Regions from separate parts of the Streptomyces sp. WG7 genome, predicted to be linked through region 2. Evidence: predicted binding sites of a transcription regulator. Region 2 holds the regulator's gene; each other region holds the start of a gene.
What was found. Region 2 encodes HrcA, which represses chaperone genes, less so after heat shock. Its sites were predicted from a motif close to TTNGCACTCNGNNNNNCNGAGTGCNAA; they were not measured.

Region 1: groL (chaperonin GroEL) is a predicted target of HrcA. The motif match lies at 5,407-5,433, and genes of this name have one in related genera.
Region 3: groES (co-chaperone GroES) is a predicted target of HrcA. The motif match lies at 3,066-3,092, and genes of this name have one in related genera.

Annotation. Positions count from the first base shown of each region.
Region 1 covers NZ_JBNGGE010000001.1:420,340-428,163, reverse strand. Annotated here, with positions in the region: gene ACP4J0_RS01945 (alpha,alpha-trehalose-phosphate synthase (UDP-forming)) at 1-807, opposite strand, end outside; gene ACP4J0_RS01940 (hypothetical protein) at 952-1,644, shown strand; gene ACP4J0_RS01935 (glucosyl-3-phosphoglycerate synthase) at 1,722-2,666, opposite strand; SAM riboswitch class I at 2,838-2,985, shown strand; gene thrC (threonine synthase) at 3,003-4,307, shown strand; gene ACP4J0_RS01925 (MoaD/ThiS family protein) at 4,304-4,579, shown strand; gene ACP4J0_RS01920 (cold-shock protein) at 4,986-5,189, shown strand; gene groL (chaperonin GroEL) at 5,560-7,185, shown strand; gene ACP4J0_RS01910 (NADH:flavin oxidoreductase) at 7,532-7,824, shown strand, end outside.
Region 2 covers NZ_JBNGGE010000009.1:29,780-37,603, reverse strand. Annotated here, with positions in the region: gene ACP4J0_RS12335 (nitronate monooxygenase) at 1-810, opposite strand, end outside; gene dnaJ (molecular chaperone DnaJ) at 911-2,047, opposite strand; gene hrcA (heat-inducible transcriptional repressor HrcA) at 2,048-3,064, opposite strand; gene ACP4J0_RS12320 (MBL fold metallo-hydrolase) at 3,249-4,001, shown strand; gene ACP4J0_RS12315 (DUF3097 domain-containing protein) at 4,086-4,898, shown strand; gene ACP4J0_RS12310 (Uma2 family endonuclease) at 4,876-5,454, opposite strand; gene hemW (radical SAM family heme chaperone HemW) at 5,556-6,788, opposite strand; gene ACP4J0_RS12300 (SpoIIE family protein phosphatase) at 6,816-7,824, opposite strand, start outside.
Region 3 covers NZ_JBNGGE010000002.1:359,492-367,315, reverse strand. Annotated here, with positions in the region: gene ACP4J0_RS04060 (class I SAM-dependent methyltransferase) at 1-1,096, opposite strand, end outside; gene ACP4J0_RS04055 (polysaccharide deacetylase family protein) at 1,187-2,128, shown strand; gene ACP4J0_RS04050 (polysaccharide deacetylase family protein) at 2,125-2,988, shown strand; gene groES (co-chaperone GroES) at 3,239-3,547, shown strand; gene groL (chaperonin GroEL) at 3,668-5,293, shown strand; gene ACP4J0_RS04035 (ATP-binding protein) at 5,533-6,003, opposite strand; gene ACP4J0_RS04030 (hypothetical protein) at 6,168-7,460, opposite strand; gene ACP4J0_RS04025 (hypothetical protein) at 7,569-7,824, opposite strand, start outside.

The DNA of each region.
Region 1 (7,824 bases), on a different contig from region 2:
GGTCCCGTCCGGGCCCTCCCCGATCTCCGCCCGCAGCGCCGCCATCCGCTCGTCCACGTCGGCCTCGTGCGAGCGCTGCCGCAGGAACTCCGCGTCCGCCCCGAGCCCGTGCACGCCGGTCTCCGTGCCGCCGGTCCCGCCCACCAGGGCGTCGCAGCACGCGGTGAACGCGTCGGCCCAGCGCCGGGTGAGGAACCCGAGCCGGTCGGCGCCGAGCATGCCGCGCAGCACCTGCTCGGCGATGTCGTCCGGCAGCAGCCGGAAGTAGTCGACCGGCGCCCACGGCGTGTGCGAGAAGTGGCCGATGCGCAGGTCCGGCCGGAGCTCGCGCAGCATCCCGGGCACCAGCGTCAGGTGGTAGTCCTGCACGATCGCGACCGCGCCCTCGGCGGCCTCCTCGGCCAGCGCCTCGGCGAAGGCCCGGTTGTACGCCTCGTAGGAGGCCCACTGCCGCCGGAACTCCGCGTCGAAGACCGGCTCCAGGGGCGTCTGGTAGAGCATGTGGTGCACGAACCACAGCACGCTGTTGGCGATCCCGTTGTACGCGTCCGCGTGCACGTCGGCCGGTACGTCCAGCATCCGTACGCCGTCCTCGCCGACCCCGCGCCGCACCGCCTCGCGGTCGCCGTCGCCGAGCGCGGAGCACACCCACAGCGCCCCCGCGTCCGGCCCGATGGCCGACAGCCCGGAGACCAGCCCGCCACCGCCGCGCTTGGCGTGCAGCGAACCGTCCTCCCCTACCTCGTACGAGACGGGCCCCCGGTTGGAGGCGACCAGCACCTGAGCAGCACCGAAGCTTGAAGCCATACGCCTCAACCTAGCCCGGCCCCGGGGGCCTCAAACGTGGCCGGATGCCCCCTCGGCATCGATCGCGTCACGCACCTTGTGAGGTTGGTGTGAAAAGAACAAGGATGTGCGGTGCACATTTCAACTTTCTGGGGGGTGGGCCGCATGCCCATACGCAAGCGCGGATTCGCGCGCGCCGCGGCGCTGGTCGGGGCCTGCGCACTGGCGCTGACCGGCTGCGGCGACGAGGGCGCCGGCGACGAGACGGACGCACGGCCCGCGACGGCCGCCGCGACCCCGGACAGCAGCCCCACACCCGAGGCGTCCCCCAGCACCGCCTCCCCGACCCCGGCACCCACCCCCGCCACGCTGCCGGACTTCACCGGCCGCAGCGTCGGGGCGGCCGTCATCTCCGCCAAGAAGGCGGACATCGCCTACACCGTCCGGCTCCAGGGCACCGGAGGGCAGGCCTCCTCCTGGGGCACCGGCGAGAAGGTCTGCGAGCAGACCAGCGGCCCCGACGGCGTGATCTTCACCGTCCCCCGCGACGGCCGGGACTGCGCCGGGCGTTCGCTGCGCCCGAAGCCGACTCCCGCCCCCGAATCGGCGAAGCCGAAGGACACCGGCACGGGCGGCACCGCCACCGGCGGCAGCACGGGCGGCGGCAGCGGCGGTGGTACCGGCGGTGGTACCGGCGCCTGCGAACTCACCAGCCCCGCGGGCAACTGCTATGCCGACGGCCAGTTCTGCGCCAAGAAGCACCGCGGCCTGAGCACCCACGGACGCGGCGGCGAGTACCTGACCTGCGCACGTGACTCCGGCGGCACCTGGCGCTGGTCGGACGGCGTTTCCGGCTGACGCGGCCCCGGGACCGGGACCGGGAGGCAGGCCACCCCGTACCGGGGGCCGAGGACCAAGGACCGCGGCCCGGCGAGTCAGGCCACCCGCCGGGCCGCGTACTCCGCGATCTCCGTCATCGGCGGCCGCTCCTCCGTGTCCACGGAGTACGTGCGCGGCTCGAAGCCGTCGGCGCCGCGTTCGAACTGGGTGAGGGACGGCCGGACCAGGTGGCCGCGGGCCAGCCGGAGCTGGGCGGTGCGGTAGATCGCGGCGGACATGCGGCCCAGCGCCTGGCCGTCCTGGTGCCGGTGCCTGCGCACGCCGACGTCGACCTGCGCGAGGGCGTCCAGGCCCACCAGGTGCAGGGCGTCGACCAGCATGCCCAGCTCGACCCCGTAGCCGACGGGGAAGGGAAGCTGTTCGAGGAGGGAGCGGCGGGCCGCGTACTCGCCGCCGAGCGGCTGCACGAAACCGGCCAGCCGCGGCCAGTGCATGTTGAGCAGCGGGCGGGCCATCAGTTCCGTGACCCGGCCGCCCTGACCGGCCGCGGTGCCCAGCGGGCGGTCGTACATGGCCTTGACGAGGTGCACGTCCGGGTCGGTGAGCAGCGGCCCCACGATCCCGGAGACGAAGTCGGCGGAGAACTCGCGCAGGTCGGCGTCGACGAAGCAGACGATGTCACCGCCGGTGACCAGCAGTGAGCGCCACAGGACCTCGCCCTTGCCGGGTACGGCCGGGAGACGGGGGAGTATCGCGTCGCGGTGCACGACGCGCGCGCCCGCCGCCGCGGCCACCTCCGACGTGCGGTCGCTCGACCCGGAGTCCACGACCACGATCTCGTCGACGAGCGGGACGCGCCCCATCAGGTCCCGGCGGATCACCGTGACGATGTCGCCGACCGTCGCCTCCTCGTCGAGGGCGGGGAGCACCACGCTGACCGACTGGCCCGTGGCGTGCTTGGCGGTCAGGAGCTGCTGGACCGGCCGGTCCGCCAGGGACCAGGAGCGTGTGCTCAGCCAGCGCTCGACTTCTTCCAGCACGTCCGGTGGCTCCTTCGTGATCCGTTGTGATCCATCTCGCGGTGCGGACGACTGTCTCAACCGCCCTGGCCTTCGGTTACAGTCTTGAACAACGCGAAGGCCCACCGCATGCCGGGGGGCCCGCGCGGCACCACCGCGCAACAACCGCACCACCGCACAACAACCGAATACCGCTCATCCAGAGGGGCAGAGGGATACGGCCCGTTGAAGCCCCGGCAACCCTCCAGTCGGTTCTTGTCACGCAGACGTGGCGAGGCTCCCGACTAGGGAAGGTGCCAAATCCGTCTCACGGCGAGATGCGTCGTGAGGAAGATGAGGAGAAAGGGCCTCGCCTCCATGGCTGTGCAGACCGCCGAAAGCACCACCACCCCCGCCGCTGCCGTTCCCGCCGGATCCGTCGATCTGGGCCCCGCCGACGCCCTCTCCTGCCGCGAGTGCGGCCACCGCGTGCCGCTCGGCCCGGTCTTCGCCTGCGAGGAGTGTTTCGGCCCGCTGGAGATCGCCTACGACTTCTCGGCCTACGACACCGAGGAACTGCGCAAGCGGATCGAGGCGGGCCCCGCCAACATCTGGCGCTACGCCCCGCTGCTGCCCGTCCCCGCCGATGTGGCGACCAAGCCGAACATCAACCCGGGCTGGACCAAGCTGGTCAAGGCCGACAACCTGGCCCGCGAGCTGGGCGTCACCGGCGGCCTGTACGTCAAGGACGACTCCGGCAACCCGACGCACTCCTTCAAGGACCGCGTCGTCGCCCAGGCCATCGAGGCCGCCCGCGCCTTCGGCTTCACCACGCTCTCCTGCTCCTCCACCGGCAACCTCGCGGGTGCCGTCGGCGCCGCCGCGGCCCGCGCCGGCTTCCGCTCCTGCGTGTTCATCCCGCACGACCTGGAGCAGGGCAAGGTCGTCATGGCCGCCGTCTACGGCGGTGAGCTCGTCGGCATCGAGGGCAACTACGACGACGTGAACCGCTTCTGCTCCGAGCTGATCGGCGACCCGGCCGGCGAGGGCTGGGGCTTCGTCAACGTCAACCTGCGCCCGTACTACGCGGAGGGCTCCAAGACGCTGGCGTACGAGATCTGCGAGCAGCTCGGCTGGCGGCTGCCCGACCAGATCGTCGTCCCCATCGCGTCCGGCTCCCAGCTCACGAAGATCGACAAGGGTCTCCAGGAGCTGATCAGGCTCGGGCTGGTCGAGGACAGGCCCTACAAGATCTTCGGCGCCCAGGCCGAGGGCTGCTCGCCGGTGTCCACCGCGTACAAGGCCGGCCACGACGTCGTACGCCCGCAGAAGCCGGACACCATCGCCAAGTCGCTGGCCATCGGCAACCCGGCCGACGGGCCCTACGTCCTCGACATCGCCCGCCGCACCGGCGGCGCCGTGGAGGACGTGACCGACGAGCAGGTCGTCGACGCCATCAAGCTGCTCGCGCGCACCGAGGGGATCTTCGCGGAGACGGCGGGCGGGGTGACGGTCGGCGTCACCAGGAAGCTGATCGAGAACGGCGTCCTGGACCCGTCGCTCACCACCGTCGTCCTCAACACCGGCGACGGCCTGAAGACCCTCGACGCGGTGGCCGGCACCGGCCTCACCGCCACCATCCGCCCGAACCTGGACTCCTTCCGAGAGGCTGGCCTCGCATGAGCGTGACCGTTCGCATCCCGACCATCCTGCGCACCTACACCGGCGGCAAGGCGGAGGTCAGCGCCGAGGGCGCGAACCTCGGTGAGGTCATCGCCGACCTGGAGAAGAACCACACCGGCATCGCCGCCCGCGTCCTGGACGACCAGGGCAAGCTGCGCCGGTTCGTCAACGTCTACGTCAACGACGACGACGTCCGTTTCGAGCAGGGTCTGGAGACCGCCACCCCCGACGGCGCGGGCGTCTCCATCATTCCCGCGGTCGCCGGCGGCTGATACGCGTCGTAGTGCGAACTGCCCTCTCCGTAAGAGAAGCGGAGGGGGCAATTCCATGTGATTGAGCGCGGTAGAGTTGGGGAACGCGCTCCCGATCACAAGATCGGGAACTCTTCATTTCTGCCGCACGCCCGACAAGATGTAGCCAAAGTGTGGGCGTCTTTCGCGGCTTTTGTTCCCTTTGCCTGCCCCGACTTGCCCCGTAATCAGGCGAATTCTCGCCACATTCCGGACCGGGTGCGTCCAGATTTCTCGTCCAATTGACCTGTTGCAGAGGGCAGTTGGACAGATACATTCAGCCGCGGTCGACGCGTTCCGGCGCACGCCCCCAGTCGTGGGGGGTGAGGTCTGACCCGGGTCCGCGAAGTGCGGATCTGTGCAAGGGCCAGTAATAGGGGAGTTAGGCATGGCTCAGGGCACCGTCAAGTGGTTCAACGCGGAGAAGGGGTACGGCTTCATCGCGGTCGACGGTGGTGCGGATGTTTTCGTCCACTACAGCGCGATTCAGATGGACGGCTACCGCACCCTCGAAGAAGGCCAGCGGGTCGAGTTCGAGATCTCGCAGGGTCAGAAGGGCCCGCAGGCCGACATGGTTCGCCTCAGCGCCTGAGACGCGCGGCCACCGCAGCATTTGGCCTTCATCCGAAGGGCCCGTACCCCCCGGGGTACGGGCCCTTCGGCCTGCCCCGGATCCGCTCAGGACCTGGCCCGGACCTGGCCCGGCGTCTCCCCGGACCCGCCCGGATCCTTGTTCGCGGTCGGCCGAGACCGGGTGTCGATCCCCGAGAGGCGCTTGCACTCGACAGGGGCGAGTGCTAATCATTGCGTTAGCACTCTGAAGGTGAGAGTGACAACGAAGGACCGGGTCGGTGAGGCCCGCAGGCCGGGTGGGGAAGGAACCACACGGCACGCGAGCCGTCCGTCGCGGGCGCGGGCGCGGTCCGAAGGAATCACCCCCAGTCCTGGAGGGACCACTTCACATGGCCAAGATCATCGCGTTCGACGAGGAGGCGCGGCGCGGCCTCGAGCGCGGCATGAACCAGCTCGCGGACGCCGTCAAGGTGACGCTCGGCCCCAAGGGCCGCAACGTCGTCCTCGAGAAGAAGTGGGGCGCCCCCACGATCACCAACGATGGTGTGTCCATCGCCAAGGAGATCGAGCTCGAGGACCCGTACGAGAAGATCGGCGCCGAGCTGGTCAAGGAAGTCGCCAAGAAGACGGACGACGTCGCCGGTGACGGTACGACCACCGCGACCGTTCTCGCCCAGGCCCTGGTCAAGGAAGGCCTGCGCAACGTCGCGGCCGGCGCCAACCCGATGGCCCTGAAGCGCGGCATCGAGAAGGCCGTCGAGGCCGTCTCCGCCGCCCTGCTGGAGCAGGCGAAGGACGTCGAGACCAAGGAGCAGATCGCCTCCACGGCCTCCATCTCCGCCGCCGACACCCAGATCGGCGAGCTCATCGCCGAGGCCATGGACAAGGTCGGCAAGGAAGGCGTCATCACCGTCGAGGAGTCCCAGACCTTCGGTCTGGAGCTCGAGCTCACCGAGGGTATGCGCTTCGACAAGGGCTACATCTCGGCGTACTTCGCCACCGACATGGAGCGTATGGAGGCGTCGCTCGACGACCCGTACATCCTGATCGCCAACTCCAAGATCGGCAACGTCAAGGACCTGCTGCCGCTCCTGGAGAAGGTCATGCAGTCGGGCAAGCCGCTGCTGATCATCGCCGAGGACGTCGAGGGCGAGGCCCTGTCGACCCTGGTCGTCAACAAGATCCGCGGCACCTTCAAGTCCGTCGCCGTCAAGGCCCCGGGCTTCGGCGACCGCCGCAAGGCCATGCTCGGCGACATCGCCATCCTCACGGGCGGCGAGGTCATCTCCGAGGAGGTCGGCCTCAAGCTCGAGAACGCCACGCTCGACCTGCTGGGCAGCGCGCGCAAGGTCGTCATCACCAAGGACGAGACCACGATCGTGGACGGCGCCGGCTCCGCCGACCAGGTCCAGGGCCGGGTCAACCAGATCCGCGCCGAGATCGAGAACAGCGACTCGGACTACGACCGCGAGAAGCTCCAGGAGCGCCTGGCGAAGCTGGCCGGCGGCGTGGCCGTCATCAAGGCCGGTGCCGCCACCGAGGTCGAGCTCAAGGAGCGCAAGCACCGCATCGAGGACGCCGTTCGCAACGCGAAGGCGGCCGTCGAGGAGGGCATCGTCGCCGGTGGTGGCGTGGCCCTGCTCCAGGCCTCCCAGGTCTTCGAGAAGCTGGAGCTCTCGGGTGACGAGGCGACCGGCGCCAACGCCGTGAAGCTCGCCCTGGAGGCCCCGCTGAAGCAGATCGCCGTCAACGGTGGTCTCGAGGGCGGCGTCGTCGTGGAGAAGGTCCGCAACCTGACCGTCGGCCACGGCCTGAACGCCGCGACCGGCGAGTACGTCGACATGATCGCCGAGGGCATCATCGACCCGGCGAAGGTGACCCGCTCTGCCCTGCAGAACGCCGCCTCCATCGCCGCGCTGTTCCTCACCACCGAGGCCGTCATCGCCGACAAGCCGGAGAAGGCCGCCGCGGCCGGTGCTCCGGGCGGCATGCCGGGCGGTGACATGGACTTCTGATCGGCCTCTGGTCGATCGACCGTCCTACGGTTCCGAGGGCGGCACTCCCCGACAGGGGGTGCCGCCCTCGGGCGTGTCACCGGCCTTTCCCGCAGGTCCTGGTCATCGGCGCGCAGGGGATCGTCATGGCGCCGCTCCCGGTCGCCGGGCGCCGGCCCGCAGCCTCGCCGGACCGCGACCGCGACTGCGACCGCGAATGCGACCGCGACTGCGGTTGGGAGTGCGGCTGTGACCTGCGCCACTGATGGCGGGGGGTCGGAATGAGCGGGACGGGCGGGCCCGTTGTTGTCACCGGCAGGTGCATGCGCATGCACATACCGACCGGTACCTCCAGAGGAGCCCCCACGTGACCGTCACCGCCTCCGACGCCGCCTCGCGCGCCGCTCAGATCCTCGCCCGTCCGACGGCCATCAACGGCCTGACCGTGCCCAACCGCATCGCGATGGCCCCGATGACCCGGATGTTCTCGCCGGGCGGCGTCCCCGGCGAGGACGTGCTCTCGTACTACTCCCGCCGCGCCGCCGCCGGTGTCGGTCTGATCGTCACCGAGGGTACCTACGTCGGCCACGAGTCGGCCGGGCTGAGCGACCGCGTGCCGCGTTTCCACGGCGAGGAGCAGCTGGCCGGCTGGGCGAAGGT
Region 2 (7,824 bases):
GGTCAGTGCCTGCTTGTGCAGGGCGTGCGCCCCGGACTCGGGGGTGGCGAGGAAGGCGGTGCCGAGCTGGGCGGCGCTCGCGCCGGCCGCGAGGACGGCGGCGATCTGGCTGCCGCGCATGATGCCGCCGGCCGCGACGATCGGCAGGCTCACCGCCTCCCGGACCTGGGCGACCAGCGACAGCAGCCCGGTGCCGGCGGTGCCGCCCGTCTCCGGGTGGTCCCGGTGGGTGCCCTGGTGGCCGCCCGCCTCGACGCCCTGCGCGATCACCGCGTCCGCGCCGGACCGCTCGACGGCCCGGGCCTCCTCCGCGGTGGTCGCGGCGGCCAGGGCGAAGGTGCCGACGCGGTGCAGTGAGTCGACGACCTCACGGCTCGGGACGCCGAAGTGGAACGACACCACCGGCACCGGGTCGTCCAGCAGCACGGCGAGTTTGGCGTCGTAGCCGTCGTCCCGGCCGCATTCGGGATCGCCGAGTTCCGTCTCGTACCAGGCGGCCTCACCGGCCAGCTGGTGGGCGTAGACGCCGACGGCGGAGGCGTTGAAGGGCGCGGCGCCGGTCCCTCCGGTGCCCGCACCGGGCGTCTCCGGCTGCGGCACGAAGAGGTTGACGCCGAAGGGGCGGTTCGTCAGTCCCCGCAGCTGCTTGATCTCCTGGTACATCCCGTCCGCGGTCTTGTACCCGGCGGCGAGGAATCCCAGCCCGCCCGCATCGCAGACCGCGGCGGCGAGCTGCGGCACGGAGACGCCGCCCGCCATGGGTGCCTGCACGATCGGGTAGGGGAAGAGATCGGTCAGTGCGGAGGACATGACCGCATGTTTTCACGTCCTGTGAGCAAGTCCGAATCCGGGCTTCCGTCGGCATACGCCAGGAGCATCCCCATCGGGAGGCTCCTGGCGGTGGCCCGTGTCAGCGCCCGTTGAAGGCGTCCTTCAGCCGCGAGAACAGTCCTTGCTGCCCGGGCTGGAACTGCCCCTGCGGGCGCTCCTCGCCGCGCAGCTTGGCCAGCTCGCGCAGCAGGCGTTCCTGCTCGGGGTCGAGCTTGCTCGGGGTCAGGACCTCGACGTGGACGATGAGGTCGCCCCGGCCGCCGCCGCGCAGGTGGGTGACGCCGCGGCCGTGCAGCGGGACCGACTGGCCGGACTGGGTGCCCGGGCGGATGTCGATCTCCTCCATGCCGTCGAGCGTCTCCAGCGGCACCTTCGTGCCGAGGGCCGCCGCCGTCATCGGGATGGTGACCGTGCAGTGCAGGTCGTCGCCGCGGCGCTGGAAGGTCGAGTGCGGCAGCTCGTGGATCTCGACGTACAGGTCGCCGGCGGGGCCGCCGCCGGGGCCGACCTCGCCCTCGCCCGCGAGCTGGATCCGGGTGCCGTTGTCGACGCCGGCCGGGATCTTGACGGTCAGGGTGCGCCGGGAGCGGACCCGGCCGTCGCCCGCGCACTCGGGGCACGGGGTCGGGACCACGGTGCCGAAGCCCTGGCACTGCGGGCAGGGGCGGGAGGTCATGACCTGGCCCAGGAAGGACCGGGTGACCTGCGACACCTCGCCGCGGCCGCGGCACATATCGCACGTCTGGGCAGACGTGCCGGGCGCCGCGCCCTCGCCGTTGCAGGTGTTGCAGACGACCGCGGTGTCGACCTGGATGTCCTTGGTCGTACCGAACGCGGCCTCGTCCAGCTCGACCTCGATGCGGATCATGGCGTCCTGGCCGCGGCGGGTGCGCGAGCGCGGCCCGCGCTGCGACGCCGTGCCGAAGAACGCGTCCATGATGTCCGAGAAGTTCCCGAAGCCACCCGCGCCGAAGCCGCCCGCGCCACCGCCGCCCGCCTGCGAGAGGGGGTCGCCGCCGAGGTCGTAGACCTGCTTCTTCTGCGGGTCCGACAGCACCTCGTAGGCGGCGTTGATCTCCTTGAACCGCTCCTGGGTCTTCGGATCGGGGTTGACGTCCGGGTGCAGCTCGCGGGCGAGCCTCCGGAACGCCTTCTTGATCTCGTCCTGGGACGCGTCGCGGCGTACGCCGAGTACGGCGTAGTAGTCCGTGGCCACCTACGACTCCGCCAGGATCTGTCCGACGTACCGTGCCACTGCGCGTACCGCTCCCATCGTTCCCGGGTAGTCCATGCGGGTCGGTCCGACCACGCCGAGCTTGGCAACCGCCTCGCCGCCCGAACCGTAACCGACCGACACGACGGACGTTGAGTTGAGTCCTTCGTGGGCGTTCTCATGACCGATCCGTACGGTCACGCCCGGATCCTTCGCCTCGCCGAGCAGCTTGAGGAGCACGACCTGCTCCTCCAGCGCCTCGAGGACGGGTCGGATCACCAAGGGGAAGTCGTGCCCGAAGCGGGTCAGATTGGCGGTGCCGCCGATCATGAGCCGCTCCTCGTTCTCCTCGACCAGCGTCTCCAGGAGAGTGGAGAGCACGGTGGAGACCGTACCCCGGTCCTCGGCCTCGAAGGCCTCCGCCAGGTCCTCCACCAGGCTCGGCACGTCCGAGAAACGGCGCCCGGCGACGCGGCTGTTGAGCCGTGCGCGCAGGTCCGCCAGGGACGCCTCGCCGAACGGCGCCGGGCAGTCGACCATCCGCTGCTCGACCCGGCCGGTGTCCGTGATCAGCACGAGCATCAGCCGCGCGGGCGCCAGGGAGAGCAACTCCACGTGCCGCACGGTCGAGCGGGTCAGCGACGGGTACTGCACGACGGCGACCTGCCGGGTCAGCTGCGCGAGCAGCCGCACCGTGCGGGCCACCACGTCGTCGAGGTCGACGGCGCCCTCCAGGAAGTTCTGGATGGCGCGCCGCTCGGGCGCGGTCATCGGCTTGACGCCGGCCAGCTTGTCGACGAAGAGCCGGTAGCCCTTGTCGGTCGGGATGCGCCCGGCGCTGGTGTGCGGCTGGGCGATGAACCCCTCGTCCTCCAGGGCCGCCATGTCGTTGCGCACGGTGGCCGGGGAGACGCCGAGGTTGTGCCGCTCGGTGAGGGCCTTGGAGCCGACCGGCTCCTCGGTGCCGACGTAGTCCTGGACGATGGCGCGCAGCACCTGGAGCCTGCGTTCGCTGAGCACTCGCGCACACCTCCTGAATTCGTCGCCCACCCGGCGTCTTGCCTGTCTCACTGTCTGTCCCTGGCACTCACGGTGCGCGAGTGCCAGACTTCCCCGGCCCAGTGTACGGCCGTGGGGTACACACCCGGCAAGGCCGGGGGCACGCCGCCGTGCGGGCGGGTGCCGTACCGCTAGCGTCGTCGCCGTGACGGTGACTTGGGAAGACCTGGGGTGGGAGAGGGTGGCGGCCGGGGTGGGACGGCGCCGGCTGCCGGTGTGGGACTGCACGGCGGGGCTGGTCGTCGGCGTGGGCGCGGCGCTGATGGTGGACGCGGGGTCGAGCCTCGGCGAGGGCGCCCGGTTGCGTTCGGAGGCGCGGGAGCTCGCCGGTCACCGTGTGACACATCTCGCGCTGACCCACCCGCACTTCGACCACGTCTTCGGCGCCGCGGCGTTCGCGGGCGCGGCGGCCGAGGAGGTCGCGGAGGTCTACGGCGCGGCGGGTATGGACGCCGTGTTCGCGCGGGGCGGACAGGGGCGGGAGGCGCTGCGGTCGGACGCGGTGGCCGAGGGGCTGGACGCGCGGCGGGCCCAGGAGGCGGCCGACGCGCTCGTCCGCGTCCGCCACGAGGTCCGCGGCGAGTGGACGCTCGACCTGGGCGGCGGCCGGCGGGTGCTGCTCGCCGACGTGGGCCCGGGGCACACCGGCCACGACCTCGCGGTGCTGGTGCCGGGCGACCCGGCGGTCGTCTTCTGCGGCGATCTGGTCGAGGAGTCGGGGGAACCGCAGGCGGGCCCGGACGCCGTACCGGCACGCTGGCCGGCCGCGCTGGACCGACTGCTGGACCTGGGCGGCGAGGACGCTCTGTACGTTCCCGGTCACGGAGCGGTGGTGGACGCGGCTTTCGTGCGGGCCCAACGGGACGCGCTGGCCGCCCGGTTCGGCGTGCCGCGCTGATCATGGCGCATGGTGTTCGGCGTCGCACCGGGTTCGGCGTGTCGTGTCGATCACGGCGCGCCCGCTCCTCGTATCGTCATCAGAATGCGCCAGTACTCCGCCGACCTGACCCCTCCGTGGAAGAAACCGCAGCCGGTTCCGGAGGTCCCGGCCGATCCCGGCCTGGTGGTCGAGGAGCCCGGCACCGGTTTCTGCGGCGCGGTGACCGGCTGCGAGGCGGGCACGGTGACCCTGGAGGACCGCTTCGGCAAGCGCCGGGTCTTCCCGATGGAGCCGCGCGGCTTCCTCCTTGAGGGGCGGGTGGTGACGCTGGTCCGCCCCTCCTCCGGTCCGACGCGACCCTCCCGTACGGCGTCCGGGTCGGTCGCCGTCCCCGGCGCACGGGCACGGGTCGCGCGCGCCGGGCGCATCTACGTCGAGGGGCGGCACGACGCCGAGCTGGTCGAGAAGGTGTGGGGCGACGACCTGCGTATCGAGGGGGTCGTCGTGGAGTACCTGGGCGGCGTGGACGATCTCCCGTCGATCGTCGCCGAGTTCGCCCCCGGTCCGGACGCGCGGCTCGGGGTCCTGGTGGACCACCTGGTGCCGGGTTCCAAGGAGTGGCGGATCGCGGAGGCGGTGACCAGCGAGCACGCGCTGGTCGTGGGGCACCCGTACATCGACATCTGGGAGGCGGTGAAGCCGTCGTCCCTGGGGATTCCCGGCTGGCCGCGGGTGCCGCGCGGGCAGGACTGGAAGACGGGGGTGTGCCGGGCGCTGGGGTGGCCGCCGGAGAACACGGGCGCGGTGTGGCAGGCGATCCTGGCGCGGGTGGGGTCTTACAAGGACCTGGAGCCGCAGCTGCTGGGGCGGGTGGAGGAGCTGATCGATTTCGTCACGGGTAGCGGTGGGGCCTGACGCCGGGGAAGGTGCCGAAACCACTGGTGTCCAGCTCGATTCCCAGGACGTCCAGCGCAACCGGTTCACCGAACTTCGCGATGTGCTGCGTCCGGTAGTCGGCTTGCTCCCCCTTTCCGTCGGGATCCGTCAACAGGACGCACTGCGCCATGATCGGATCAACAATGAGGTAGGCGGACACTTCACCCGCGGCGTAGATCGAGCGCTTCACACCGTAATCCCGGTGAACACTGGTCTTGGAAACCACCTCGACGACCATGGTGATCAGCTGGGACGGAATCAGCCGGCCCGCCTCGGGCAAGGCATCAGGTGCCACGACGACCAGGTCTGGCACGGGCACGCCGGCCTCGTCCAGGATATCGATGTCCTGTGTCTGGAGGCCGTACCAGCGTTCGAGGGGAATCTGCCTGCTCATCAGCAAAACGATGATGTTGTGCACCAGATCAGGACTGGCCGTCATCACGATTTCCCCCCGGAGAAGCTCAGCTGTGAGGCCCTCCGGAGGTTCGAAATCCTCGAGGAACTTGGCCATCCCGTACTCGTCCACAGCGGTCATCTCCGTGGCCCTCCACATCCGCCGCGTCCTTTTGGCGGCAGCCTACGAATCAGACTAGGGACCGAACCTTCCGATCCGCACCGATCCACTCACCCGAGTGATCAGTCCACCAGGTCCCGCACCACCGCATCGGCCAGCAACCGCCCGCGCAGCGTCAGCACCGCGCGCCCGGCCTCGTAGGGCCCTTCCTGCAGCAGCCCCTCGCCCAGCGCCCGGCGCGACGCCGCGAGCCCCGCCTCCCGCAGCAGCGACAGCGGGACGCCTTCCCTCAGCCGCAGCTCCAGCAGGACGCGTTCCACGCGCCGGTCCTCGTCCGTGAGGACCTCCCGCCCGGCCCCCGGCGACTTCCCGGCCGCCAGCGCTCCCGCGTACGCCCCCGGATGCTTCACGTTCCACCAGCGCACCCCGCCCACGTGCGAGTGCGCGCCCGGTCCCGCGCCCCACCAGTCGGCGCCCCGCCAGTACAGCTCGTTGTGCAGGCAGCGGCCCGCGTCGGAGGTGGCCCAGTTCGACACCTCGTACCAGTCGAAGCCCGCCGCCGACAGCGTCTCCTCGGCGATCAGGTACCGGTCGGCATGGACGTCGTCGTCGGTCATGGGGACCTCGCCGCGCCGGATGCGGCGGGCGAGCTGGGTGCCCTCCTCGACGATCAGGGCGTACGCCGAGACGTGGTCGGGTCCGGCCCCGAGCGCCGCGTCGAGGGAGGCGCGCCAGTCGTCGTCGGTCTCGCCGGGGGTGCCGTAGATCAGGTCGAGGTTGACGTGGTCGAAGCCGGCCGCGCGGGCCTCGGCGACGCAGGCCTCCGGACGGCCCGGGGTGTGGGTGCGGTCCAGGATCTTCAGGACGTGCTGCTTCGCGCTCTGCATGCCGAAGGAGATCCGGTTGAAGCCGCCCTCGCGGAGGGTGGCCAGGTACGCCGGGTCGACGGACTCCGGGTTGGCCTCCGTCGTGATCTCCGCGTCCGGCGCGAGACCGAACTCGTCGCGGATCGCGTGCAGCATCCGTACCAGGTCGCCGGCGGCCAGCAGGGTGGGCGTACCACCGCCGACGAAGACCGTACGGACCTCGCGGGGGTCGTCACCGAGGACCTTGCGGGCCAGGCGGACCTCGTCGGTGAGCGTCTCGGCGTAGTTGTCGCGGGAGGCGAGGACGCCGCCGGTACCGCGCAGCTCGGTCGCGGTGTAGGTGTTGAAGTCGCAGTATCCGCAGCGGGTCGCGCAGTACGGCACGTGCAGGTAGAAGCCGAGGGGGCGGTCGGCGGCGCCGGCGAGCGCGGACGCCGGGAGGGCGCCGTCGGCGGGGACGGGTTCGCCGTCGGGGAGTGCGGAGGGCATGCGTTCCATTGTCCCGTACGGCGACAGCTACTCGGCCTGGAGCACCAGCAGGGCCAGATCGTCCTCCGGGGGCCGGGGCCCGAACTCGTGCACCAGCCGCCTGATGCGCTCGGCGACCAGCCCGGCGTCCAGCCCCGCGCATCCGGCGAGCGCGGTGGCGAGACCGTCCCCGTCGTCGAACTGGCGGGACCCGCTGCGCCGCTCGGTCACCCCGTCCGTGACGCAGAGCAGGGTGTCGCCGGACCCCAGCTCGAAGGTCTCGCTGGTGTACGTCGCGTCCTCGACGACCCCGAGCAGGGTCTGCGGCTGAGCGACCGTGCGCACCGTGCCGTCGGGGCCGAGGAGCAGCGGCAGCGGGTGCCCGGCGGAGGCGAGGGTGCAGCGGACGCCGCCGTCGAACGGGACCAGTTCGCCGTAGAGCAGGGACAGGAAGCGGGTCTGCGGTCCGTCGCCCGGGGCAACCGGAGGGCCGGTGGCGACCAGGGCGCGGGCGGCGGCGTCCGCGGCTTCCGTGGCGTCGTCGAGGAGGAGCTGGTTGAGGCGGTCGAGGACGTCCGGGACGTCGTACTCCTCGCGGGCCAGCAGGCGCAGCCAGGGCCGGGCGAGGCCGATGACGACGGCGGCCTCGGGGCCTTTGCCCTGGACGTCGCCGACGGCGAAGCACCAGCGGCCCTCGCCGGCCGGGAAGAGGTCGTAGAAGTCGCCGCTGGGGCCGCCCTTGTCGCACGGTTCGTAGACGAGGGCGCTGCGCACGCCGGGGATCTCGGCGACGGCGCCGGGCAGCAGGCCGCGCTGGAGGACGGCGCTGATCGTGGCCTGCCGGGCGTACTGGCGGGCGGCGCCGATGGCGAGCGCCACCCGGCGGCTGAGGTCCTCGACGAGGCCGGTGATCTCGTCGGGGAAGCCGGCGGTGCCGGCCCGCCCGATGACCAGGGTGCCCAGCGGCCGCCCGCCGGCGACCAGGCGGTAGGCGAGCGCGGCGCCGTGCCTGTCGTCCGGGCCGAGCGCCTCACCGGGCCAGGGGTGGGCGACGGGG
Region 3 (7,824 bases), on a different contig from region 2:
GCGCCTTCAGCTTCTTGACGTTGAACGGCATCCGGTCGGTGATCTCGTACGCCGTGGCGTACGGCGTCGGCCGCAGCTCGTCCGCGGTGACGTAGGCGATGGTCGCGTCCAGCAGCCCGCCGCCGACCTGCTCGGCGACCTCGGCGACGAGGTGGGCGCGGATGACGGCGCCGTCCGGCTCGTACAGGTAGCGGCCGGGCGTGCGGACCTCCGGGTCGGGCAGGCCGGCGCCGAGCAGGGTGCGGGGCCCCGGCAGCAGCGTGGCCCGCACCGCCCCCAGCGTCACAGTCCCTGGCGCCACCGCCCCTGGCGCCACCGCCCCCGGCGCCACCGCCCCTGGCGCCACCGCCCCTGGCGCCACCGCCCCCGGCGCGCCGCCGAACCACAGCACCGCCTCCTTCACGTCCCCGCCGTCGGAGATCCACTCGGCCTCGGCGTCTTCCGGCACCGCCTCGTGCGGAATGCCGGGCGCGACCTTCAGCGCGGCGGCGCGGGAGGCCGTACGGGCCGCCTCCACGGCCCAGGACAGCGGTGGCGAGTACGCCTCCGGGTCGAAGATCCTCCCGCGCCCCCCGCGCCGCGCGGGGTCGACGAACACGGCGTCGTACCCACGTGTCTCCACCTCCGTCACATCCGCCTCGCGCACCTCGATCAGCTCATCCAGCCCCAGTGCCTCGGCGTTGGCGCGGGCCGCCGCCGCGGTCGCCGGGTCCCGGTCCACGGCCAGCACCCGGATCCCGGCCCGGGCGAGCGCGATCGCGTCACCGCCGATCCCGCAGCACAGGTCGGCGACGGAGGTCACGCCCAGCGCCGCCATCCGCCCGGCCCGGTACGCCGCCACGCTCGCCCGCGTCGACTGCTCGACCCCGTTGGGGGTGAAGAACATCCGCCCGGCGTCCTCGGCACCGAACTTCGCCACCGCCCGCTGCCGCAGCCGCGCCTGCCCGAGCGCCGCGGACACCAGCCCGGCCGGATGCGTGCGCCGCAGCCGGGTCGCGACCGCCAGTTCCCGCGCGGGGTCGGTGTCGCGCACCTCGTCGAGGAGGGCGCGGCCCTCGGGGGTGAGCAGGGCGAGGAGGGCGTCGAGGTCGTTCACCGGAACATTGTGGGCCAGTCGGTGGACGGTGTGCCTCCGGCGCGGTGTCGGGCGGGGTTCGACGGCCGGGGGCTGCGAGGATCCGGCACCATGCGAGCAGTCGTACAAACCGACAAAAGCCGGGCGTGCGGAGTGTTCCGGGCGTCCTCTCCGGGGTTCCGGACGCGCGGCGGCCTCGCCGCCCTCGCCCTCGCCGCCCTCGCGTCCTCCGGCTGTGCGCAGGACGCCTCCCAGGGGCGGGGCGCCGGCGGGGAGCCCCTGCAGGCACCCCCGGCCCGCGCGCTCGACGCCTACGCGTCCGAGCTGCGCGCGGCCCAGGCGGCCCGGGTCGCCGCCGCCAAGCGCTGGAACCTGAAGAAGGTCCCGCTGACGGCGCCCCCGCCCCCCGAGAAGAAGCCGGAGATCAAGGCGCGCGAGGGCTTCGAGGTGGACGGCCAGGAGAACCTCCCGCCGGTCTTCACCTCGATCCCCACCAAGGAGAAGATCGTCTTCCTCACCATCGACGACGGCGCCGAGAAGGACCCGGCGTTCCTGCGGATGATGAGCGAGCTGAAGATCCCGTACACCGCCTTCATCAGCGACTACCTGGCGAAGGAGGACTACGGCTACTTCGGGAGGATGCAGGACCGCGGCGTCACCCTCAACAACCACACCCTCCACCACCCCTACCTGCCCGGCCTGTCCTACGCCGGGCAGAAGCGCGAGATCTGCGGCATGCAGGACGTGATCGAGGCGCGCTACGGCGAGCGCCCGACCCTCTTCCGTCCGCCCTACGGCAACTACAACCGCGACACCCTGCGCGCCGCCAAGGCCTGCGGCATCGAGTACGCCCCGATCTGGAACGCGGAGGTCTTCGCCGACCACTGGGACTACCGCGAGTGGGACCGCGAGATCCACCCCGGCGACATCGTCCTCACCCACTTCCGGGGCGAGGACGACTGGGGCGGCACCATGCGCGACATGGTCCGCGAGTTCCTCGACAAGGTGACGGCGGAGGGATACGCGGTGGCCCGGCTGGAGGACTACCTGTGAGGTGCGGGCGGTTCCGGCCGACCGGGGCCGCCCTGGCCGCCGTACTGCTCACCGGCTGCGCACAGTTCGCGGGCCCCGCCGAACCCCCGCCCGTCGCGGAGCAGGCCCGGGCGGGGATCCGGGGCAGCAGTCAGGGCAACGGGCCGAGCAGCAGTCGGGGCAATGGCGAACGCGCCGGTCAGGGCGGTGGGCAAGGTGCCGGTCAGGGCCATGGCGAAGGTGCCGGTCAGGGCAACGGGCAAGGTGCCGGTCAGGGCGACGGACGGGGACAGGACCTGCCGCCCGTCGTGGACCACGTCCGCACCACCGACCCGGTCGTCTTCCTCACCTTCGACGACAGCGCCGAACGCGACCCGCACTTCGCCGGCCTGGTCCGCGAACGACGGCTCCCGGTCACCCTGTTCCTCACCGACACCGTCGCCGGACCGGCGTACGGCCACTTCGCCCGGCTGCGCTCGGTCGGCGCGAACCTGCAGAACCACACCCTCGACCACCGTTCCCTGCGCGGCCTGCCCTACGCCGGCCAGCGCGCCGAGATCTGCGGCCAGCAGACCAAGCTCAAGTCCCGCTTCGGCGTCCGCCCGCACCTCTTCCGCCCGCCCTACGGCACGTACGACACCACGACCCTGCGCGCCGCCGCCGACTGCGGCATCACGGCCGTCGTCCTGTGGCGGGCGACCCTGAACGCCGGCGGGGACCTCACCTACGCCCGCGGCGACCACCGCCTCCGCCCGGGCGACATCGTGTCCGTCGCCCCGGACCACCCGACGGGCGTGGGCGTGAGCGCGCGCACCGGGCGTCTGCTGGAGGAGATCGAGGAGCAGGGTCTGCGGGTGGGACGCCTGGGCGACTACCTCTGACCCCGGCGCCGGTTCGGTTGACACCGGCGCCGGTTCGGTGCGAGATCCCCCGAATCCCTCCCGACGCGCCGCCGACATTGGCACTCCGCTTGACCGAGTGCTAATCGCGGTCATAGTCTCGGCTCTGGCACTCCCCACTGGAGAGTGCCAATGACGCGACGGGCAGGTCCGGCACCCGCGACGACGGATCCACCTGGTCGCCACCTCAGACAGTTAACCCCGTGAGATCTCCGAAGGGGGAGGTCGGATCGTGACGACCACCAGCTCCAAGGTTGCCATCAAGCCGCTCGAGGACCGCATTGTGGTCCAGCCGCTCGACGCCGAGCAGACCACGGCTTCGGGCCTGGTCATTCCGGACACGGCCAAGGAGAAGCCCCAGGAGGGCGTCGTCCTGGCCGTCGGCCCGGGCCGCTTCGAGGACGGCAACCGTCTTCCGCTCGACGTCACCGTCGGCGACGTCGTGCTCTACAGCAAGTACGGCGGCACCGAGGTGAAGTACAACGGCGAGGAGTACCTCGTCCTCTCGGCCCGCGACGTGCTCGCGATCGTCGAGAAGTAATTCACCCGAAGCACCTTGCTTTCCAGCTGCGCCCCTGGCTCCCGCGACCATAAAAAAGCCGGGCGCCAGGGGCGCAGCGCCGTATAACCCCGAGATTTCCGGAAGAGGGCTCACGCTCCCATGGCGAAGATCCTGAAGTTCGACGAGGACGCCCGTCGCGCCCTCGAGCGCGGCGTCAACAAGCTCGCCGACACGGTGAAGGTGACGATCGGCCCCAAGGGCCGCAACGTCGTCATCGACAAGAAGTTCGGCGCCCCGACCATCACCAACGACGGTGTCACGATCGCCCGCGAGGTCGAGATCGAGGACCCGTACGAGAACCTCGGTGCCCAGCTGGTGAAGGAGGTGGCGACCAAGACCAACGACATCGCGGGTGACGGCACCACCACCGCCACCGTCCTGGCCCAGGCGCTGGTCCGCGAGGGCCTGCGGAACGTCGCCGCGGGTGCCTCCCCGGCGCTGCTGAAGAAGGGCATCGACGCGGCCGTCGCCGCCGTGTCCGAGGACCTCCTCGCCACCGCGCGCCCGATCGAGGAGAAGTCCGACATCGCCGCCGTGGCCGCGCTGTCCGCCCAGGACCAGCAGGTCGGCGAGCTGATCGCCGAGGCGATGGACAAGGTCGGCAAGGACGGTGTCATCACCGTCGAGGAGTCCAACACCTTCGGTCTGGAGCTGGACTTCACCGAGGGCATGGCCTTCGACAAGGGCTACCTGTCGCCGTACTTCGTGACGGACCAGGAGCGCATGGAAGCCGTCCTGGAGGACCCCTACATCCTCATCAACCAGGGCAAGATCTCCTCCATCGCGGACCTGCTGCCGCTGCTGGAGAAGGTCATCCAGGCGGGTGCCTCGAAGCCGCTGCTGATCATCGCCGAGGACCTGGAGGGCGAGGCGCTCTCCACCCTCGTCGTCAACAAGATCCGCGGCACGTTCAACGCGGTGGCCGTCAAGGCCCCCGGCTTCGGCGACCGCCGCAAGGCGATGCTGCAGGACATGGCCGTCCTCACCGGCGCCACGGTCATCTCCGAGGAGGTCGGCCTCAAGCTCGACCAGGTCGGCCTGGAGGTGCTCGGCACCGCCCGTCGCATCACCGTCACCAAGGACGACACCACGATCGTCGACGGTGCCGGCAAGCGCGACGAGGTCGAGGGCCGCATCAACCAGATCAAGGCCGAGATCGAGAACACGGACTCCGACTGGGACCGCGAGAAGCTCCAGGAGCGCCTCGCGAAGCTGGCCGGCGGCGTGTGCGTGATCAAGGTCGGCGCCGCCACCGAGGTGGAGCTCAAGGAGCGCAAGCACCGTCTGGAGGACGCCATCTCCGCGACCCGCGCCGCGGTCGAGGAGGGCATCGTCTCCGGTGGTGGCTCCGCGCTGGTCCACGCCGTCAAGGTCCTCGAGGGCAACCTCGGCAAGACCGGCGACGAGGCCACCGGTGTCGCGGTCGTCCGCCGCGCCGCCGTCGAGCCGCTGCGCTGGATCGCCGAGAACGCCGGCCTGGAGGGCTACGTCATCACCTCCAAGGTCGCCGAGCTCGACAAGGGCCAGGGCTTCAACGCCGCCACCGGCGAGTACGGCGACCTGGTCAAGGCCGGCGTCATCGACCCGGTGAAGGTCACCCGCTCCGCCCTGGAGAACGCCGCCTCCATCGCCTCCCTCCTCCTGACGACCGAGACCCTGGTCGTCGAGAAGAAGGAAGAGGAAGAGCCGGCCGCCGCGGGCCACGGCCACGGCCACTCGCACTGAGCGCAGCACTGAGCTGAACGGTGCCCAGTGCCCCCTTTGGGGGTGCTGGGCACCGCGCGTTATGCGTGTCGGGTGGGGGCGGGGTCGTGTCAGTCCCGCCGGGTTCGTTGCCGGGTGCGGCGCCGTGGGGGCTGGTCGCGCTCGCGCGGCGGAGCCGCACATCGATGCAGCCCCGCGCCCCTTATGAGGCGATTCCCCTGACGAACCTCACTGGCTGGAAACGCTTCAGGGACGGAGAGTCATCGGCCTCCGCTGGACACGATCGCCCAGACCGTCTTCCCCGGCGCGCCCGGCCGCTCGGCCACGCCCCACTCCTCGGTCAGCGCCGCCACCAGGGCCAGCCCGCGCCCGTCCTCCGCGAGCGGCCGTCCGTCCTCCGTGGGCCTCCGCCCGTCCGGCGCGAGCACCGGCCGTCGCTCCCCGCGTACGTCGCTCACCTCCACCAGGACGCGCCCCGCGCCGTCGTGAGCCAGCCGCAGCTCGGCATCCCGCCCCGGCACCCTCCCGTGGGTGACCGCGTTGGCCGCCAGCTCGCCCACGACCAGTTCCACGGCGTCATGGACCGGTGTGCGGTACAGCCACCCCCAGAGGTCCAGCTGGTGCGAGGCCAGCCGCCGGGCCAGGCGGGCGCCGCGCGGGGTGGCGCTGAAACGGAGAGCGAAGGAAGCGGCGACCGAGAAGGAGGTGACGCCGGTGAAAGCGGTGGTCATGAGTTGAAGATCCCGCTTGGAGGACCTGTCTGACCAGGCGTTCCGGCCTTACGGCAGGCATCTGTAGTGGTCGGCCCACCGGCTGTCGGGGTCGTCGGTCCGGCGACCGCCGGACTGCATCGGTGACGTGAGGTGACACGAGATGGCGCGTCACCGAGGAGCCGTCACAGCAGTCCGCTCAGCGGCAGTACGCGCTCGGCGAGCCGCCCCCGCAGCCTTCCCCCGGCGGTGTCGGCCTCCGTGAGCCAGTCGGCGGTCACCAGCAGCCCGGCGTGTTCGGCGACGTCGTCGGGCCGCAGCGCGCAGAACGAGGCGACCGTGTCCAGCGGGAGACCGTCGCCGTCCTCGCCGGCGCCTCCGAGGCGCCCGTCGGGATGGCTGTGGGCGGCGGTGTACACGGCGAGGAGCCGGGTGGCGGCGCCCGCCTTCTTCTTCCGCAGCTTCCGGTCGCCCACCACCCTCTGCGCCCACCCCGAGAGCCTCGCCCGGGTGACCTTGCCGAAGAAGAACGGGCGGGGTTCGGCGGGCAGCAGCGAGGGGACCGTGACCTGGGTGGGCTCCTCGGGCCGGGACGTCAGCGCGTCGTCGGCGGAGACGTCCTCCGGCAGCCGCAGCCAGCCGACGTCGACCAGCTCCTGGAGCACCCGTTCGGCGTCTGCCTGCAGCCAGCCGCTGAGGTCCTGCCCGGTGACGTTGCCGACGCCGGCGCGCGCGGCCCGCAGGGTGAGCATCAGCACCGCGAGCCGTGCCCCGGCCTCGGGGAGCGGAGAGCCGACCCGGACGTGCTCCAGCACACTGCGGGCGTGGACGGCCTGGCCCCGGGTCAGCAACCGCTCGACCACCGGCCCGCTCCCGTCCAACGGGACACCGAGCCGGTTGGCGTTCATCTCGCGGGTGGTCCGCGCGGCCGCCGCCGCCCGGTCCGCTTCCTCCCGCAGGGACTCGTCGTCGGTGACGGCGGCCCATGCGGCGAAGGCACGGGCCTTGCGGTCGTGCAGTTCGGCGAGGACGGCGAGGTCCGGTTCGGGGCGCTGCTGGTACGCGCGGAACGCGTCCCCGAGTTCGGTCAGCTCCAGCCGCAGCACATCGGGCTGGAGGTCGTCGGGCACGATCCGCTGCGCGATCTTCGCCCATCGTCCCGCGCTCGGCGACCCGGCAGGGACACCGCCGGGCCGGGGGCGCGGGGTGGGCCGGGCGCGGGGGACAGAGGCAGCCTTGGCACCGACGGCACCGACGGCACCGACGGCACCGACGGCACCGACGGCACCGACGGCACCGACGGCACCGGGGCCCGCCGAGGCGGGGGCCGCCGACGGCGACCCACTGCCGGGAGCGTGGGAGAACATCGTCGTCCCCCCGTCGGTCTCCGCCCCCCGGCCCGTCTTCACCCTCTCCGTACGCCCCCGGCCGATGCCGTCCACGAACAGCTCGCCCCCGTCACCAGTGCCCGCGTTCACGCGATGCCGCCCTCTCCCTAGCCGATCCTGCGACCTCCCGCCCGCTGCGGGCGCAGCCACCTGACGTTACGTCGCCCGGGCACGAGGCCGGCCACGGACGGAGGTGGATCACACGTTCGGGTGACGGTCCACTCCCGCGTAAGTGACGGTCGGACGGCTTGCGCAGCGCGGGCAGTGGGTCTCGTCTGCCTCGGGCCTGAAGAGCAGCGGCTGCACATGGTCGCCCGCGCACTCGCGGGTGCCTGCGAGGCGGTGGGAGAGGCGGGGGCCCGGGGATTGTTGCCGGGCGGGGCGGTCGTCGGGGTGCGGTGGCGCCGTGACGGCGGGCCGGTCAGCCGGTGCGGGTGGCGGTGGCGGTACGTCG